DNA from 2 places in the Bacillus sp. 05T21 genome. Region 1 is predicted to be linked to the other one. Evidence: riboswitches for the same ligand, from Rfam matches in the RefSeq annotation. Region 1 holds a riboswitch; the other holds the start of a gene.
What was found. Region 1 has a riboswitch for S-adenosylmethionine ahead of AC1DKZ_RS11365 (ECF-type riboflavin transporter substrate-binding protein). Riboswitches for the same ligand answer to the same signal wherever they lie in the genome.
Positions count from the first base shown of each region.

Region 1 (15,781 bases):
TTGCTATTTCAATGATTTCGGTTGCTGAATTTGCTCCCATTTTTATTTTCTCATTCATTGGTGGAACTTTTGCTGATAGGTGGAAGCCAAAGAAGACAATGATATGGTGTGAGACGTTAAGTTCTATTTCCGTATTCGCTGTATTAATTACTCTTATGTTTGGAACGTGGAAAATCGTGTTTTTTGTGACGCTTATTTCTGCAATCCTTTCGCAGTTTTCTCAACCATCTGGTATGAAGTTGTTTAAACAGCATTTATCAACGGAACAAATTCAATTAGCGATGTCTATATATCAAACAATATTTGCGATTTTTATGGTGTTAGGACCGATTCTTGGAACATTTATTTTTCATAGTTTTGGAATTTATATTTCAATCATCATAACAGGTATCGCTTTTTTACTTGCAGCAGCTGTGTTGTTATTTCTTCCGAAAGATCTTGAGAATGATAATGAGAAGAAAGAAATTACGCTGTTACAGGAAATGCTGGATGGTATTAAATATGTAAAAAAGAAAAAAGCATTAACTTTGCTAGGGTTTTGTTTTATGGCAGCTGGACTAGGTATAGGTTTAATTCAGCCACTAGGCATCTTTATTGTGACTGAGCAGTTAGGGTTATCAAAAGAGAGTTTACAATGGTTACTAACAGTAAATGGTGCGGGAATGATTGTTGGCGGGGCTTTAGCGATGGTATTTGCGAAAAACGTTGCTCCCCAAAAGATGTTAATTGTAGGGATGCTCGGTCAGGCAATTGGAATTGGTATTATAGGCTACTCCACAAATTTATGGGTGACACTTACGGCACAACTTTTTAGTGGTTTAGCTCTTCCATGTATCCAAATTGGTATTAATACGCTCATTATTCAAAATAGCGATACCGATTTTATTGGTCGCGTGAACGGCATTTTAAGTCCACTATTCACCGGTTCAATGGTAGTAACGATGAGTATAGCTGGTTCCTTAAAGGAGATGTTTTCATTAGGTACGATGTACGAGGGAACGGCTCTACTATTTATAATTGGATTATTGTTTATTTTACCTATATACAATTTAAAGCCAGTAATAGCAGTAGAAAGTGAAATGAATGGTAAAGGAAGTGCTGTGCAACATGAATCCTAATCCAAATGTTAAATACCCTATTGAAGGAAATCAAAACGTTCATTTTATAAAAAATACAATAACGAAATCTAATATATTTGTTGGTGACTATTCTAATTATGATGCGAAAGATGGAGAAACATTTGAAAATCGAGTATTATATCATTATGAATTTATTGGAGATAGGCTTACCATTGGAAAGTTTTGTTGTATTGCAAATGGAGTTACCTTTATTATGAACGGAGCGAATCACCGGATGGATGGATTTTCGGCATATCCATTTAATATATTTGGAAATGGGTGGGAGAAGTATACACCTAGTTTGTCTGATTTACCTTACAAAGGTGATACAGTTATAGGAAATGACGTTTGGATTGGTATGGATACAACTATTATGCCCGGAATAAAAATAGGGGATGGTGCAATCATTGCAGCTAAATCTGTTGTGACTAGAGATGTCGCACCATATACAATTGTTGGCGGAAACCCTGCAAATAAAATAAAGGAACGATTCACAAATACAATAATAGAAGAATTATTGCAAATTCAATGGTGGCATTTTGACATTGAAAAAATAACCGAAAATATAGATGCTATTGTACAAGGAGATATTGAACCATTAAGACAGTTAAAAAGGTAATAAAAAATGCATGACAAAGAGTATCATACCTCCGAATTTTGTTAATGATAATAGAACAAGGAGGTGTGATACTATGGCACAAGACGTTTTATGTGAAGTAAACAACTGTAAATTTTGGGCTAACGGCAATAAATGTAGTGCAGATGCAATTTATGTAGTAAGTCATAAAGGTAAACATGCATCTACAACTGAAGAAACAGATTGCAAAACTTTTGATCCAGAAGTATAAATTTTTGAAGGGTAGCCAAATCGTGGTTGCCCTTTTATTAATTATAGTATTGATAATAAATCTCATTTTCATTCATTGTTTTTAACTTTTCTTTTTATTTTTTCATATTTTCTTCATAAGTGATGCAATCCAGAGCAATTCATGTTCAATACGTGATTTACTAAATTCAATGACTTCTGTAATAAAAGATGAGCTAACATGTAAAGATTGAATAGCAGTAAGTTGTTTATGTAGTACGTCTTGGCGTATTGTTAAAATTTCTTTTCTAGCTTCGTAATCAAGTTTTTCAAATAGTGCGATACGCACAAGGAACTCAGCGTTATTTGTCGCAATCTTTTCGGGAAACTCTCTTAACATTTCAGAAAAAATTTCTTCTCCTGTTTCAGTTATGTCGTACATATTTCGGTTTGGCTTTCCGACTTGTTTATGTATTTTTTTCGTTATAGCGCCCATATTTTCAAAGCGCCGAAGAGCGGGATACAGTGTATTATGATTTAATTCGAAATTCTCACCTAACCGATTTTGAACATTTTTCTTTATTTCATATCCATGTTTTGGTCCAGTCGTTAATTCTGCTAGTAATAAAATGTCAACGTACATAAAAATCCCCCTTATATATTTCTCAAGTTCTCCAATGAAAAATCCCCTTTAACATATGTTAAAATAACATATGTTAGATTATACAACTTTGAACTACCGACCTATCACTTTTATTGTAAAAGAAAAGGGAGGAAAGAACTATGGCTTCGCCTGAAAATGTGATTTTAGTTCATGAAATTTCAAAGCTGAAAACAAAAGAAGAATTGTGGAATCCGTATGAGTGGTATGAATTTATGAGGGATAACCATCCGGTTCATTATGATGAGGAGCAGGATGTATGGAATGTTTTTTTATACGATGATGTAAATCGAGTTTTATCGGATTATCGCTTATTTTCCAGTAGAAGGGAACGAAGACAATTCGCAATCCCACCTTTAGAAACTAGAATAAATATAAATTCTACTGATCCACCAGAACATCGCAATGTACGTTCTATTGTTTCTAAAGCATTTACTCCAAGAAGTTTAGAACAATGGAAACCTCGAATACAGGCTATCGCAAATGAACTTGTACAACATATCAGAAAATATAGTGAGGTTAATATCGTTGAAGAGTTTGCTGTAGCTTTACCTGTTACCGTCATATCCGATTTATTAGGAGTACCAACAACGGATCGTAAAAAAATTAAAGAATGGTCTGATATTTTATTTATGCCGTATAGTAAAGAAAAATTTAACGATTTGGATGTAGAAAAAGGAATTGCGTTAAATGAATTTAAAACATACCTTCTTCCAATTGTCCAAGAGAAAAGATATCATTTAACCGACGATATTATTTCAGATTTAATACGAGCTGAATATGAAGGCGAAAGATTAACCGATGAAGAAATAGTTACTTTTTCTTTAGGTTTATTAGCGGCAGGTAATGAAACAACTACAAATTTAATTATTAACAGCTTTTATTGCTTTTTAGTAGATTCACCTGGAATATATAAAGAGTTAAGAAAAGAACCTACGTTAATTTCAAAAGCGATTGAGGAAGTTTTACGCTATCGTTTTCCCATTACATTAGCTAGGAGGATTACAGCGGACACAAATATATTTGGACCTTTTATGAAAAAGGATCAAATGATTGTTGCGTGGGTTAGTGCAGCAAATTTAGATGAGAAAAAGTTCTTACAAGCTTCTAAATTTAATTTACACAGAATAGGAAATGAAAAGCATTTAACCTTTGGTAAAGGTCCTCATTTTTGCTTAGGGGCGCCACTTGCACGTTTAGAAGCTGAGATTGCATTAACTACCTTTATAAATGCCTTTGAAAAAATAGAGTTATCTCCATCGTTCAATTTAGAAAAATGTATATTAGAAAATGAACAAACATTAAAATACTTACCTATTCTTTTGAAAACTAGGTAAAACGTTCAGCAAGGTACAAAATTACTGTACCTTGTTTTTTATTTCTCAATTGTAAATTTTTAGTGGTCTATTTAGTATGGAAGTGTGTGAAAGAAGAGTGGAGGAGAATGCTTATGTTAACGTGCGATGGGAGTAAAACGTTTCAAATATTTATTAAAGCTGTAACTGATTTAATAGATGGTGATTTATTGGAAGAACAAATCGTGTGTGAAATTGAAACATTACTAGAAGAACTTTTAGAAAAGAAAACATGGCTTCCGTTAGATAAACAGAAGGTGAATTCGGCTCAATATGCACGACACTTACTGTATGAAGATCCGTTAAAACGTTTTGAAGTATTAGCTCTCGTATGGAAAGATGGACAATCTACACCATTACATGATCATGATGGCACATGGGGAGTAGAAGGCGTTTTTTCAGGAAGGATAATGGTGCAGAACTTTGTTCAAACGAAGCAACTTGGAAATTCACTTTCTTATTTAACACATACAGGAAATCTTTATTTGGGAGAAGGCGAAACAGATAAAGTAATTCCACCAGCTGATTGTCATATTCTAGAAATATCCGGAAATGAAAGCGTAATCACTATTCATATATACGGAAAACGTTTAGAAAAGTTTAAAGTATATATACCAACAGAAGAAAAAAACGTATACATGTGTGAGACAAAATATATTAGTTATAATTCGTAGCTTAAAATCCAAAGCTTTTCTTTAAAAAGAACAGCTTTGGATTTTATTTTTAATTATTTCTTGACCTGAAACGCTTTTCATAAATTATAAATAAGGAGTGCTTCACGAGATTCGTATGAAAACGATACCTTTTATTTAATAAAAACTCGTGTATTTATAGAAAGTGGTGAAGAAATAATGAAATTAATCGCAATTGATCTAGATGGAACTCTTCTTTCAGGGAATAAAATGATTAGTAAAGAGAATGCAGAAGCAATTCGGAAATGTCAAGAAGCTGGCCATGTTGTAGCAATTTGTACTGGACGTTCTATTGTGGATATTGAACGACTATTGTTAGAAGTTGATTTGGAGTGTCCGATTATCGCGGAGAATGGTGCACTTATATATAAAGATAAAAAAATGATGAAGAGATACCCAATTCAAAATATGCAGGCACTTGAGATTGTAGAATATCTTGAAGAGATTGGCTTGTATTATCAGCTTTATACTAATAAAGGTGTGTATGTACCGGATTATGGAGTAGAGAGTGTACGTAATGAAATCGAGTATGTGAGGAATGCAAAAGAGAATTTCGATTTGAAAGAGTTAGAAACGATTGCTGCATTATACCTTGAGCATACAGCATTTCATAGTACAGAAAGTTGTAAACCAATTGTAGAAATGGATATACATGTGCATAAACTTTTACTGTTTTCTTATGACATAGAGAAATTAAAAAAATTAAAAGAAACGTTTCTGCATAATACAGATTTAGCTATTACATCTTCCTATTGGCATAATTTAGAGATTAATCATCGAGATGCTCAAAAAGGAAATGGATTATATACTTTAGCAGAACATCTTAATATTCCAGTTGAAAACACTGTAGCAATAGGTGATGGCTTAAACGATGTTTCTATGATGGAGAAAGCAAATATATCAATTGCAATGGGAAATGCAGTTGAAGAAATAAAAGCGATGTGTCAATACGAAACGTTAACAAATGAAGAACATGGTGTCGCACATGCTTTATATAAATATGTAATGTAATAAAAAAAGAAAAAAAGAATCCAAATAGATTCTTTTTTCTTTTTATTAGGGGTAAGGTATTCTATGTGATTCATAGAAGCCTTATTACACCTAATTATATAGAATATATTGGAATAAATGTTTATATTTTTCATGAGAGTTATGAAAAATTTGTGAACTTTATGTTTATTGTATTTTTATAGTGCTGTTAGCAGCGCGTAACACTCCCATATTATTTTCTGTTTTTAATTGAAAAATAGAATTTGTTCGAATAATTATTCTACAGCTATATACCTAGGAGCACTTTCTTCGTATAATGAAGAAGTATGAATTTTTAATTTGTATAAATTTTACATATCGAGGTGAAAAAGGAATGAATGCGCGGCTAATGGAACTTATTGATGTGAGTACAATAGAAACCATGGCAGAACAATTTTATAAATTAACCAACATATCACATCAACTTCTTGATGCTGAAAACGAATCTATATTTTCATTTGGAATTAATGAAATGAAAGTATGTAAACTTCCCAAAATTGAAATCCCCCTTTTCTTATACAATCAATATTTAGGATCTTTTGTTGTATGGTCCAAACGAAGCGAAATTTTCAATTGCCAAAAATATTTTGAAATGCTTTCTAACCTCATTATAACTGGGATGAAAAAAGCAGTTCAAAGTAAAAATACATCGTTACTTTCTCGAAAAGAGGAAGAACTACATACGATCTTACAAAACATGCCTGTTATGGTTGATGCGCTTGACTATAATGGAGATTTTGTTTTGTGGAATCGAGAATGCGAGATTGTAACAGGTTATACTGCTGAAGAAATAATTGGGAATCCAAACGCTCTTCAATTACTGTATCCTGACCATAATTATCGCAATCAAATACAAAATAAATTTTTGACTCGTGGAAAAAATTTTAGAGATTGGGAAATGAGTTTAACATGTAAAAATGGTGAAATTAAAACGATAATGTGGTCCAATATATCAGAGCAGTTTCCTGTAACAGGATTTAGTTACTGGGCTGTTGGGGTAGATATTACACATTTAAAAGCGATAGAAGAGCAATTAAAACAACAAACGTCTGAATTAGAATTAATTTTTAAAGCTTTACCAGATTTATGTTTTTTAACAGAAGATGATGGGACAATTATAGATTATAAAGCAGGATCCCCTACAAAATTTTACGTACCTGCAGAAGCTTTTATGGGGAAAAAATTTTACGAAATATTACCGTCTTCAGTAGCACAGCAATTTCAAGAAGCAATTCGCCAATTGAAAGAAGAAGGAAAGAATGTAATTGTAGAATATTTTCTAACAATTAATGGAAGTATCGATTTCTTTGAAGCTAGATGTTTACCATTATTACAAGATAAAATTATGATCATTGTACGCGATATCACAGAGCGGAAAAAGGCAGAAGAATTGCTAAATAAATCAGATACACTTGCGGCAATTGGTCAATTAGCAGCCGGTGTAGCTCATGAAGTGAGAAACCCATTAACTGTAATTAAAGGATTTATACAGTTATTCCAAATTAATAGAGAAGATCAAGAAAAATATTTTGACCTTATGCTTTCCGAAATAGAAAGAATAGAAGCAATCCTCCAAGAGTTTTTGTCGATTGCTAAAACTGATGAAATAAATACAGAAAAGAAAAATATTTATCAAATTTTTAAAAATGTCGTATCGTTAATTAATACAAAAGCAATCATGACAAATATTCAAGTTGAACTATTTACAGATTCCAAAGAGATAATCATTGAATGCTCAGAAAATCAATTGAAACAAGTATTTATTAATATTTTGCAAAATTCAATCGAAGCAATGCTAGATGGCGGGAAAATTTCAATCCATATAAAAGAAATACATAAAAAAGGTGTCATTATTAGTGTAATAGATGAAGGAATAGGAATACCTGAAGAAAGAATTAAAAGATTAGGTGAACCTTTCTATAGTACGAAAGAAAAAGGTACCGGTATTGGATTGATGTTAAGTTATAAAATAATTGAAGGTCATCAAGGAACAATAAGTATAATGAGTGAGGTTGGCGTCGGGACAACTGTAACTATTTACTTGCCGAAAATTCAGAGTAAACAATCTCTATCAAATTGTGATGATAGATGTATTTCAATACGTTCTAATATTAACTCCTAAAATACTTAATACCCAATAACAAAGCTAAGCTTTTGTTATTGGGTATTTTTATATTTAATTTAGTAAACTTTACCTTTTCTTTATGTTTGTTTTAATTTCTATTAAGTTTTAAACGTTATATTAATATGCGTACAAAGTAATGTATGGAAATTGTACATTATTTTTAATATAGAAAGCTTAAAATTATTAGAAATGTTGTAAGGAGGAGATTATGACAAGGTGAAAAAGAAAGAGAAAAAGAAAAAGAGTGGTAGAGCACTACCTATACGATTAAATATTTTATTCTTTTGTGTGTTTTTATTATTTTCTGGAATTATAATCCAGTTAGGCAAAGTACAAATTTTCGATGGAGAAACATATAAAAACGAAGTAGAAAAAAGAGAGAATGCAACTGTTAATCTTACAGTACCACGCGGCAAAATTTATGACCGTGAAGGTAATCCAGTTGTTGACAATAAGTCTTTACGTACGATTACATATACAAAGGTGAAAGGTGTAAAAGCGGAAGAAATGTTAAAAACCGCAAGACAACTTGCAGCAATAATTGAAATGCCGCAAGAAGATATTGATAAGTTAACCGAGACTGATAAGAAAGATTTTTGGATGCAATTAAATCCAAAACTTACTCAAAATTTAGTATCTAAAAAAGAAATAGATAAGTTTAGAGAAAAGGATATTAACGGAAAAGATCTAGACAAAAAAATAGAAGAGTTAAAAAGAAAGCGCATCACAGATAAAAATCTTCAAGAATTAACAGCCACAGATATAGAAGTGTTAGCTATTAAAAGTAAAATGACTTCAGGTTATCAAATGGCACCTCAAATTATTAAAAAAGATGTTAGTGAAAAGGAATATACTGTGATTAGTGAAAATTTAGCAAATCTCCCAGGTGTAGACGCATCAGTTGATTGGGAAAGGCTCTATGTAAATGATGGCTTATTCCGTTCAGTTCTTGGAAATGTTTCGAATGCTGATGAAGGATTACCACGTGAACGATTAGATTATTATTTAGTGCGTGAGTATAGCCGGAATGATCGTGTTGGGAAAAGTTACATCGAACAGCAATACGAAGATGTGCTTCATGGTACGAAAAAAGAAGTAAGAAGTATTGCTGATAAACAAGGTAATACAATTAGAACGGAAACAGTTTCTGAAGGAAAAAGCGGCAAGAATTTAACTTTAACAATAGATATGGAATTACAGAAAAAAGTAGAAGAGAGCATAGAAAAAATATTAAAGGCCTATAAAGGTTCAGAATCGATGTTGGACCGTGCTTTCGTTGTAATGATAAATCCGAAAAATGGTCAAGTATTATCAATGGCAGGGAAAAAATTAGTAGAAAAAGATGGGAAAACAGAAGTTGAAGATTATGCTTTAGGTACGATGACAAGTTCATATGAGCTTGGATCAACTGTTAAAGGTGCGACAATATTGACTGGTTTTGAAACGAAAGCTATAACACCAGGTACTTATTTTTATGATGCGCCTATGAAGTTTAAAGGAACTAAGGAGAAGAAGTCTTGGAAAGAGTTTGGAAATATAGACGATTTAAGAGCGTTACAAGTTTCTTCAAACGTTTATATGTTTAATACAGCATTAAAAATTGCAGGTGTGGATTATGTGAAAAATAGCTCATTAAATATTAAACAGGAATACTTTGATAAAATGAGGTATTATTTCAGGCAATTTGGATTAGGTGTTCCAACAGGTATCGATTTACCGAATGAAACAGCTGGACAAATTGGTAAAAAAGATAACCAGCCAGGTTTCTTATTAGACTACTCAATTGGCCAGTATGACACGTATACACCGCTTCAGCTTGTACAGTATATTTCAACAATCGCAAACGGTGGATATCGAATGAAGCCACAAATTGTTCAAGAGGTTAGAGAGCAAACCGCGCAAAAAGATGAGATTGGTAAAGTGGTGCATTCAGTAGAACCAATCGTTTTAAATAAAATAGATATGAAAGAGGATTATATAAATCAAGTAAAGGAAGGATTTAGGAGAGTATTCCAAGAAGGTGATGGAACTGGAGTAAGGGCATTCCAAAAAGCACCGTATAAACCAGCGGGAAAAACAGGGACAGCACAGACAGTATACGGTGGAGAAAGTGATATTGGAAGAAATGAAAAAGGTGAGCGAAGAGAATGTTATAATTTAACGTTAGCAGGATATGCGCCATATGACGATCCAGAAGTAGCATTTTCTGTTGTTGTGCCCTGGGTTATAAATGATAAATCAGGTATTAACTCTGATATTGGAAAAGAAGTTTTAGATGCTTATTTTGATTTAAAAAATAAGCGATTAACTGGCGAAGCACCAAAAATAGATGACTCTAAAGAGAATTAAAATATACGAAACGTCTCTAGCAATTATATGAACTAGAGACGTTTTTTACATACGAATAGTTTAGAAATGAGGTATATATGAAGCAATTGATTCTAAAAGATTGGAGAAAAATATGTAGCTATATTTTAATTATAATAGGAATTATTTTTATTAATAAGTTATTTTTATTTTGTATGGTAGAAGGAATTTCGATGCAACCTACTTTGAATGAGAATAATCGCATACTAGTTAATAAGGCTAGCATCTATTTTTCTTCTTTTCATCATGGTGATGTTGTAATAATAAAAAAAGAAGACTCGCCTACATACTACGTGAAGCGAATTATTGGATTACAAGGGGATAACGTACAATTAAGAAACGATGTGTTATATATTAACGGTAAAAAGCGAGATGAGTTGTATATACAGTTAGATATGTCACAAGTATCAAATCGTTTTTCAAACTTTAGAGAAATGAAAGTTCCCTCGCATAAATTATTTGTACTAGGTGATAATCGTAATCATAGTATGGATAGTAGGAATACACTTGGACTGATCAATGAGTCACATGTAATAGGTAAAGTAAAAATGGTATATTATCCATTTGATCAAATAAAATGGTTAAAATAATTCTATTAGATATGCACGTTTTACAAAATAAATCATATATTGATAGCATAGGACAAGCAGAAAAGCTTATCCTAACCTCACAGAACACTCCTTATCACAGTTAGGCATCTACATTTTATGTAGATGCCTTTTTCAATGTCTGATAATTATTTATCAACCTAAAGTAGTAAGTATATTGGGACTATTAAGGGGAGATTGCTTGTAATAATAACAGTACGATTAATAAGAACATTGAATTGTAAGGAGTGAGAAATAAGTGATGAACATTTTAATAGTTAATTTCCCTGCAGAGGGACATGTAAATCCTACATTAAGTTTAGTAAAGGCCTTTACTGAAAGAGGTGATAACGTACACTATATTACAACGGAAAGCTTTAAGGAAAGGCTTGAAGTTTTGGGAGCCATTGTACATACTCATCCGGATTTATTAAAGGAGATTTCTATTGATAATGAAACTTCATATGGATTAAAATCTTTCTTTCATGTACATGTTCAAACTTCTTTATACATATTAGAAATTACGAAACGATTATGTAAAAGCATTAATTTTGATTTCGTAGTTTATGATATATTTGGTGCTGGAGAGTTAGTAAAGGAATATTTACAAGTTCCAGGCATAGTTTCCTCTCCTATATTTTTAATTCCACCAGTATTATTGGAAACCTTGCCTTTTCATCCAAATGCAGAAATACAATTCCAACCCGATGAACTCTCTGAAAAGTTACTGTATCAAATGGAACATGAATTTGGAGTAAAGCCCAAAAATAATCTTCAATTTATGCATAATAAGGGAGATATTAGTCTCGTGTATACAAGTCGTTATTTTCAACCTAATAGCGATTCGTTCGGAGAAAACAATGTTTTTATTGGACCGAGTATTATAAAGCGCAAAACAAATGTAAAGTTTCCACTTGAATTGCTTTCAAAAAAGAAAGTTATTTATATTTCAATGGGAACACTTCTCGAAGGGCTCGAACCATTTTTTAATACTTGTATTGATGCTTTTTCAAATTTCGAAGGGATTGTAGTAATGGCGATTGGTGATAGAAATGATATTTCAAAAATTAAGCAAGCGCCAGACAATTTTATTATAACCCCTTACGTACCTCAATCAGAAATATTAAGTGAAGCAGATGTTTTTATTACACATGGTGGAATGAATAGTGTGCACGATGCAATCCATTATAATATCCCATTTGTGATAATACCGCATGATAAAGATCAACCTATGATAGCGCAAAGATTAACTGAGCTTGAGGCAGCACATAGATTATTGAAAGAGCATGTTAATGTGCAAACTTTAAAAAAGGCGGTAACAGACGTTCTTTCAAATGAAAAGTATAAACATGGCATTCGAAAACTGAATGAAAGTTTTTTAGGGTGTGGTGGTTCCAAAAGAGCCATTGCAGTTATTGATGCTCTTTTAAATAAATAGTTCGGACAATATAAAAGCATAGAGGCTCTACCTGTATGCTTTTATATTATTATCCAGCAAATTGTACAGCAGTATTTGCATGTAAATAAGCAGTATCAAAAACAGGAACAGTAAGGTCATTTTGGGAAATAAGCAATGGTATTTCAGTACAGCCTAGTAATATTCCTTCCGCACCATTTTGAATTAATGAATTGGTAATTTGTATTAGTTTTTCTTTTGATGTTTCTGAAATAATTCCTCTACTTAATTCATTTAATATGACGTGATGGATAAAAGTTCTTTCTTCGTCATTTGGGATAATTGTCTCAATGTTATATTTTGCTAGTCGTGATGTATAAAAATCTTGTTCCATCGTTTGTTTCGTTCCTAATAATCCGATCCGTTTTATATTCTGTTCTACCATTTCTTTAGCACTTACATCACCGATATGAAGAAGTGGGATTGATATTGCTTGTTCTACTTCCTCAGCAAATAGATGTACAGTATTAGAACACATAAGTAAACATTCAGCTCCTGAGTTTTCTACCTTTTTTGCTACCGTGACTAATTCATTTTTCACTTCTTCATATTGATGGTTTTGCAATAATGTAGTTACCTCCCCAAAGTCCATGCTATATAAAACAAGCTTCGCATTTTGATCATATTGAGAGAGAGTTAGTGTATTAATATGTTTATAATATAACGATGTTGATTCCCAACTTAGTCCGCCAATTAAGCCAATTACTTTCATCATGCATTCCTCCCGTAACAATTTTGAATTTATTATTTCATAATTCCGATAAGAATACAATGATTTAAATGAACTATTTATCGAAAAATAAAAATAGTAAGAAAAGTATTGAAATTATTTATTGTTAGTGCCATAATACAGATTACAACTACATACTTATCCAGAGAGGTAGAGGGAACGGCCCTATGAAACCTCAGCAACCCCTATGTAATTACATAGGAAGGTGCTAATTCCGCAGAGGACACTATGTGTCTTTTGAAAGATAAGGGGATTCTTGTACGTGAAAGAAAATGACCTCTTATTTAAGAGGTCATTTTTTGTTGTATAGAAAGGAAGTGTCGATGCATAATTCATTTTCAAAATAAATATAGAGTATTAAAAGTTGAATAATACGAGAGGGGAATTGTAATGAACAAATTAACGACAAAGCTAGTAGTAGCTATTGGAATTGGAGCAGCTTTATACGGGGTATTAGGGCTTTGGGGATTTTCTATCGCACCGAATACATTTATTAAACCCGCATTGGCTATTTTAACAGTTTTTGGAGCGTTATTTGGCCCAGTAGCAGGACTTTTAATAGGACTCATCGGTCATACCGTTACAGATACGATCGCTGGATGGGGTATTTGGTGGGGATGGGTTATTAGTTCAGGTATTATTGGTTTAGCAATGGGACTCATACAAAAAAGAGTTGGTTTTAGTGTAAAACATGGAACGTATAATAACCGTGATATTTCTTATTTTGCAATTGCAGGGTTAATTGGTATTGTCATAGCTATTATATTTGCTGGAGCATTCGATATTATTGTGATGGGAGAACCGTTTGACAAAATAGTTATACAAGTACTAGGCGCAACAATTGCAGACGTTATCGTATTTTTAGTTCTTGGCTTACCAATCACGATCGGTCTAGCGAAATCAAATAAGAAACATACACATTTAAAAATTGAAAAGTAGGGATGAATACATGCAACCAATTATTTCTTTTGAACAATTTACCTTTCAATATAGGCATACCACGCAGCCTACTTTAAAAGATATTACATTTCAAATATATCCTGGGGAAAAGGTACTTATCGCTGGACGAAGTGGTTCAGGTAAGTCAACATTAGCTCATTGTATAAATGGGCTAATCCCATTTTCTTACGAAGGGATAAGTACCGGTAACATTTTAATAGCTGGAAAGGATCCGAGAAAAGGTAGTGTTTTTGAACAGAGTAAACACGTAGGGACAATATTACAAGATCAAGATGCACAATTTATAGGCCTTACTGTCGAAGAGGATGTAGCATTTGCATTAGAAAACGATTGTGTAAATCAAATAGAAATGAGAAAGATTGTTACGGATTCTTTAAAAAAGGTAAGCATGCAGGACTTTCATACACAAAGTCCACATGAATTATCAGGAGGTCAAAAACAGACAGTCTCTCTTGCAGGTCTGCTAACGACAAATGCAGATATATTATTATTTGATGAACCGTTAGCTAATTTGGATCCTGCATGTAGTTTGAATACAATAGAACTCATTAAAAATATACATGAGAAATATAATAAAACAATTGTAATTATTGAACATCGAATAGAAGAAATATTAAACCTTGATTTAGATAAAATTATTTTAATAGATGAGGGAGAAGTTATTGCCGTTGGTTCACCGGATAGTATTTTAAATTCTAATATATTACCAAATATTGGACTAAGAGAACCTATTTATATAGAGGCGCTAAAGAAATTAAATTTTGATAGTAATAATGTTAGGGTATTTCCAATTGAAAATCTTCGTAATGCAGGCGTTCATAGCCTATTAAAGAACTGGATGCATAAGCAAGTTTCATCAAAAAACAAATATATTAAAAAAGCTTTATGCAAGATAGAAAATTTATCATTTACGTACAATAACAAACATACAGCCTTAGAAGATATCAACCTTTCAATAGGAGAGGGAGAAATAGTAGCGTTATTGGGTCATAATGGAGCAGGAAAATCGACATTAGCTCATACTCTTATAGGAATAAATAAAACAGAGAATGGGAGAATAACATTCGATGGAGAAAATATAAATTGTTGGTCTATTCGTAAACGCGGGGAAGTTATTTCTTATGTTATGCAAAACCCAAATCAAATGATTACACAGCCTACTGTTTTAGAAGAGGTTTCATATTCATTACAATTAAAAAAGGTTTCTAAAGATGAGATTGAGACAAGAGTCGAAAAAGCTTTAAGAATTTGTGGATTATATCCATTTCGTAACTGGCCAATTCAGGCATTAAGCTATGGACAAAAAAAGAGGCTTACTATTGCATCTGTACTTATAACAAACCCAAAACTTATTGTATTAGATGAGCCAACAGCTGGACAAGATTATTACCATTACAAACAGTTTATGTCGTTTATTAGAAAACTGGCTAAAAGGGGCATATCCTTTATTATTATCACACACGATATGAATCTTGCTTTAGAATATGCAGATCGAGCGGTAGTTCTGCATGAAGGGAAAATTATTGCGGACAATACTGTATCTGCTGTTTTAGGGGATCGAGGAACGTTACAAAGAGCTAATCTACGGGAGATTTCATTAATAAAACTAGCTAAATTAAGCGGAATTCCAACTCCAGAAACATTTGTGAAACTTTATATTGAAGCTAATAGGAGGGAGGAATATGCATAATACGTATTTTTATCGTATGGATGGTGCAATTAAATTATCTTTATTTATATTTTGTATGACACTTACTTTTTTATTTTTTGATTTTCGTATATTGCTAATTTTATTTATTGTTGGATGTATCGGCCTCTTAATTGCAAAAATTCAATTGCGTAAAATTATAGTTATTTTCAGCGTTATATTTACATTTAGTTTATTAAATTCCGTTA
Region 1 covers NZ_JBFTMD010000004.1:179,463-195,243, reverse strand. The annotation lists gene AC1DKZ_RS11425 (MFS transporter) at 1-1,118, shown strand, start outside; gene AC1DKZ_RS11420 (Vat family streptogramin A O-acetyltransferase) at 1,108-1,737, shown strand; gene AC1DKZ_RS11415 (DUF1540 domain-containing protein) at 1,811-1,966, shown strand; gene AC1DKZ_RS11410 (PadR family transcriptional regulator) at 2,069-2,566, opposite strand; gene AC1DKZ_RS11405 (cytochrome P450) at 2,707-3,921, shown strand; gene AC1DKZ_RS11400 (cysteine dioxygenase family protein) at 4,035-4,613, shown strand; gene AC1DKZ_RS11395 (Cof-type HAD-IIB family hydrolase) at 4,791-5,642, shown strand; gene AC1DKZ_RS11390 (PAS domain-containing sensor histidine kinase) at 5,995-7,782, shown strand; gene AC1DKZ_RS11385 (peptidoglycan D,D-transpeptidase FtsI family protein) at 8,002-10,134, shown strand; gene lepB (signal peptidase I) at 10,212-10,742, shown strand; gene AC1DKZ_RS11375 (macrolide family glycosyltransferase) at 10,999-12,177, shown strand; gene AC1DKZ_RS11370 (aspartate/glutamate racemase family protein) at 12,227-12,910, opposite strand; SAM riboswitch class I at 13,061-13,176, shown strand; gene AC1DKZ_RS11365 (ECF-type riboflavin transporter substrate-binding protein) at 13,316-13,864, shown strand; gene AC1DKZ_RS11360 (ABC transporter ATP-binding protein) at 13,875-15,575, shown strand; gene AC1DKZ_RS11355 (energy-coupling factor transporter transmembrane component T family protein) at 15,568-15,781, shown strand, end outside.

Region 2 (5,264 bases), on a different contig from region 1:
AGGTATTTATATTATTATTTTATATTATATTCTTTTTATATGATGCTATATATTATTTTGTATATCCCGCTATGAATATTAATGGAACAACGGTAGGATGGCCAAAAGGTAGCCTTGGGATAGGTGTATATATATTTGTAATATCATTATTTCCTATTTCAATATATCTTCAAAAAAGAGGCTATGTATATTCTGTAAAATATTTATTTTTATTTGGTTACATGTTTATCAACCTTATTAATAATTTAATGATTTATTTGCGAACGGATAGGGCTTTTGAACATGGTAGTATGGTAGAAATGTTATTAATTTTATTTGCACCGGTTTTCGTGAACAGAAAATATTTTTATTTAGTTTCCTTTAGTGTAATTGGAAAGTACGTATTTTTTACATTGATATTACAAGATTTAAAAGTTGTGATTCCACTTGTTTTATGTATATTCTATTTCATTATTTCACATTCTTTGTTAAAACGATTTCAGTCTTATGTAAGAACGGTTGTTGAGATGATGAACAATATGAAAGAGACGGAAAATTTAGCTGTTATTGGGACAATGTCTACAACAATTGCTCATGAAATTCGAAATCCATTAACAGCTTTAAAAGGGTTTACGCAAATGCAAAAAGAAAGAAACCCTGCTGATACGATGAGCTATGACATTATGTTACAAGAAATTGAAAGGATTAACGGATTTGTTAGTGAATTGATGTTATTAGGGAAACCGAAACCAATAAATTATGAATGGTGTAATATACGAGAAATCCTTTTATATGTTGTCCAGCTAATGGAAAGTTATGCGACTCAATATAAAGTGAAATTTCATTTGCAAGTAGATGGAAATTTACCCGTTATAAATGGTGATGACAAGCAATTAAAACAAGTGTTGTTAAATATCATCAAAAATGGAATTGAATCGATGCCAGGAGGCGGGGATATTCAGATTCTGGCATATGAAAAAGCTGGAGAGAACTTGTGTATTTCTGTTGAAGATCAAGGTATTGGGATAGAAAATGAGAAAATAGAAAAGATCGGAAAAGCTTTTTATACAACAAAAGAGAATGGTACAGGTCTTGGATTAATGATTACATATAAAATTATTGAAGAACATCAAGGGAGTATCGCGATTGAAAGTAGTATGGGGATAGGAACGAAAGTGGAAATTTATTTACCAACAGTGTAGTGCAGTAGACGAAATTATTTTTCAGAAAAGTGTTCTTGTTGTGTAAATATAAACATTTTATAAAATGTTTCAAGAAGGGTTTTTTTTATAAAACACTTCGTTTATAATGGAGGAAAATATCGACATAGAGCTTTTAGCTCGTGTAACGGTTCGGTAGTGTTATGAAAAGAAAAGATGGGGTGCACGCGCATCCTTTTTTCTATGCAGATATGATGAAAGGGGTGGTATGATGGAATTAACATTAAATTCGACTGTATGTTTACACACGATTCAATTTCGAAAAGAGCAAAATAATTATATTGTAAAAGATATAATTACAGGAGAAAAATATGAAATGCCGCCACTTTGGATTGATGCATTGGCAATGATGCGTGACGGTTTTTTATTGGGCGAAATTGAGGCGAAATTAAAAGAAGAGTATCCGGCCGAAGAAGTAAATATATTAGCATTTACGAGGCAACTGTTAGAGCTAGAACTTGTCGGAATGGTAGATGGGGAAGAGATAGCTTGTACAAAGAAGAAAGAGAAAGATTATTTAGCTTGGATACGCCCAAGGGTGGAACAATTCTTTTTTAACTTAAATAAAAAATATAAAAGCAAAGGTCAAAAGTGATCTTTGCTTTTTTTGTAGACCATGTTTAAAAAATAACAGCGAATGCCCTTGCGAAAGCACCGTCACTATTTTTAATTTTTAAAGGTGCTGCTGAGAAAAAGAATCGTTTCGCTTTAATGGCATCTAAGTTTGTTAAGTTTTCAATTAAGTAAATATTATTTCCTAACAGTATGTGATGAATCGGTGATGTTTCTGTCGTTACCTCATCAGGAGAAATAAAATCTAAACCGACAGATTTTACTTTTAATTGAACTAGTTCTTCAGCTAATTCTTCGGAAAGATAAAACGCTTCTTTCTCATAAGCTTCGGTATTCCATTTATTAGATAGATTGGAATGGAAAATGACAATATCACCTTCTTTTATGTCGACAGTATGTAATACTTCCTTAGGTAATTTTCGCTCTTGAACATGAGTCACATCGATAAGGACAGCTTCGCCTACAAATTGATTTAGGGGTAATTGATCAATAGTGGTTGCGCCTGAAATGAAATGAGCAGGCGCATCACAATGCGTACCAACATGAACGACAGAATGAAAATTCGTAACTTGATAACCTGTTTCTTCAACGCTTGTAATGGCTTCTAGTTGGATTTTTGGTGTTCCAGGAAATTGAGACATATTATTTTCAAACGTTTGTGATAGATCAATTACTTTCATTTTACATACCTCCAATATATTTTTTTCAAATAATAAAAAGCCCATCCTTCATAATCAAGAAAGATGAGCTTTACATACTAGTTGAGTTTTATCTTCCAAAATGCAATGCATTTTGCAGGAATTAGCACCTATTCAGTTTGCATAAACTGAGGTTGCTGGGCTTCAAAGGACCGGTCCCTCTGCCTCTCTTGATAAAGGTTTATTCGGTTTTAAATTCGGAATGTTTGTGATATTTAAATTGTAATTCATTTCCTTTTTTCGTGCAATACAAATTAGGTGTTCACCCAAATAAAGTTGCTCGCATATTGTAGCTTATGTAAGTAGACTGTTGCGAAGGAGTGAGTGCAGTGACAGGGAATGTATTGAATTATTATGCTGGTGGCAATACAGCTAGAGGATTTCATAATTTATACGAAGAGAATTTAAAAGGACTAGATAGGTTGTTTATTTTAAAGGGTGGTCCAGGAACGGGAAAATCTTCTTTAATTAAGGCAATAGGTCGTGAATGGGTTGAAAAAGGATATGATATTGAACTTTTGCATTGTTCTTCTGATAATAAGTCAGTTGATGGAGTGATTATTCCGAAATTAAAAGTAGGAATTGTTGATGGAACATCACCGCATGTTATTGAGCCGAAAATGCCAGGAGTTATTGAAGAGTATATAAATTTAGGAGTTGCTTGGGACTCAGATAAATTAAGAAAGCAGAAGTTAGAAATTGAACGGTTTGTATTAGAAGCGGGCAAGGCTTTCAAATCTGCTTACGGATGTTTTAAAGAGGCGTTAGTTATACATGATGAGTGGGAGAAAATATATATTAATAACATTGATTTTAATAAAGCAAATGAACTAACAGAACAGCTAATTCAGAAATTATTTGCAGATAAAAAGGGAGAACAATCGATTGTGAAACATCGTTTTTTAGGAGCTGCTACACCGAAAGGAGCAGTTGATTTTGTTCCTAATTTAACAGAAGGATTACCACATCGTTATTTTATAAAAGGACGCCCAGGTTCTGGAAAATCAACAATGCTTAAAAAGTTATCGAAGGCAGCAGAAGAAAAAGGGTTTGAAGTAGAAGTATATCATTGTGGATTTGATCCAAATAGTCTCGATATGATTATCGTAAGAGAATTGGGATTTGCAATTTTTGATAGTACCGCACCACATGAATATTTTCCAAGTCGCGAAGGTGATGAGATTATAGATATGTATGCTCTTATTGTTAAACCGGGGACGGATGAGAAGTATGCTACAGAAATTCGTGACGTTTCCATTCAATATAAAGCAAAAATGAATGAGGCAATGTCTTTCTTAGCAAAAGCAAAATCAGTTCGTGATAAATTAGAACGAATTTATATTGCTGCTATGGATTTTTCAAAAGTGGATGCATATAAAGAGGAAATTCAAAAAGAGTTTGAACGAATTACTGCTACTGTAATTGAAAATAAAAAATAGGTGCTTTATTGAGCTGTCAGAAATTGTCTGACAGCTGTTTTGGTATATAGTAAAATTAGTCGTATATTTGTCGAATTCCCAGGGAAATAATCAAAAAATGGAGATGGTATGAAATGAGAGAGAAAATTGAATTAGAACTAGAGCGAATTGAAAAAGAGAATGGTGTGAAAATTTTATTCGCTGTGGAATCAGGGAGTCGGGCGTGGGGGTTTCCATCGAAAGATAGTGATTATGATGTTAGGTTTGTTTATATACACCCTGTAGAATGGTATTTATCAATCCATGATAAGCGTGATGTAATCGAATATCCAATTAGTGATGATTTAGACATAAGTGGTTGGGATATTAAAAAGGCTTTGCAACTGTTTGCAAAGTCAAATCCAGCGTTACTCGAATGGATTCGATCGCCGATTTTTTATTCGGAAAACTCGAACCTTCCAGAGCAGCTTCAGCAAATGAGTGAAAAGGATTTTAATCCGAAATCAACGATATATCATTACTTACATATGGCTTCAAAAAACTATCGTGAATTTTTACAAGGTGAAAATGTAAAGTTGAAAAAGTACTTTTACGTATTACGTCCTATTTTAGCTTGTAAATGGTTAGAAGAGAAAGGGACATTGCCCCCAGTAGAATTTGACCGGTTAATTATGGAACTATCAGTAGAGCCTAGTGTATTGAATGAAATTGAAAAGTTGTTAATAAAGAAAAAAGCAGGTACTGAATTGGACGTTGGATTGAAAATTGAGGTGCTAAATCAATTTTTAGAAGAACAAATTAATTATTATCAGCAATATGTGAAAGATATTGAAAAGAGATTAGGGATTGATATTGAGAGTTTGAATACATTATTTCGAAATATGTTGTTTGAAGTATATGAAAAAGAGCACAAGTGAGTTTGTGCTCTTTTTGTGTTTTAGGAATAAAGAAAACGTTGCTAGTTACGATTATTCTTACAAAAGGGAGTAAATGAAAATTCACGCTGAATCTGTAATTATTCGTTATCAACTCGCTTTAATGGTTGATCTGCTGGACCTTCCATAACATTCCCATCAATTGAAAAACGGGAACCGTGACAAGGGCAATCCCAAGTACAATCACCGTTATTCCATTCAACTTCACAGCCGAGGTGTGTACAAGTCGTATCGACGATATGTAATTTTCCTTCTTTATCTTTATAAGCACCTGCTCGTTTACCGTTAACATGTACAACAGATCCCTCGCCAACTTCAAGATCTTCTGGTTTACGTAATGCGGTTTCAATTTTCCCTTCAATTAAATGTTTAGCAACATCAATGTTCTGAGAGAGGAAAGTTTTTATATCTGGGTTTGCATGAAAGCGTGATGGTGCAAAC
Region 2 covers NZ_JBFTMD010000011.1:125,722-130,985, reverse strand. The annotation lists gene AC1DKZ_RS19470 (ATP-binding protein) at 1-1,181, shown strand, start outside; gene AC1DKZ_RS19465 (hypothetical protein) at 1,411-1,794, shown strand; gene AC1DKZ_RS19460 (cyclase family protein) at 1,820-2,452, opposite strand; SAM riboswitch class I at 2,538-2,650, opposite strand; gene AC1DKZ_RS19455 (PRK06851 family protein) at 2,800-3,909, shown strand; gene AC1DKZ_RS19450 (nucleotidyltransferase domain-containing protein) at 4,023-4,805, shown strand; gene AC1DKZ_RS19445 (FAD-dependent oxidoreductase) at 4,904-5,264, opposite strand, start outside.
Region 2: linked by a shared signal. The riboswitch ahead of AC1DKZ_RS19460 (cyclase family protein) and the one ahead of AC1DKZ_RS11365 (ECF-type riboflavin transporter substrate-binding protein) in region 1 are both predicted to bind S-adenosylmethionine.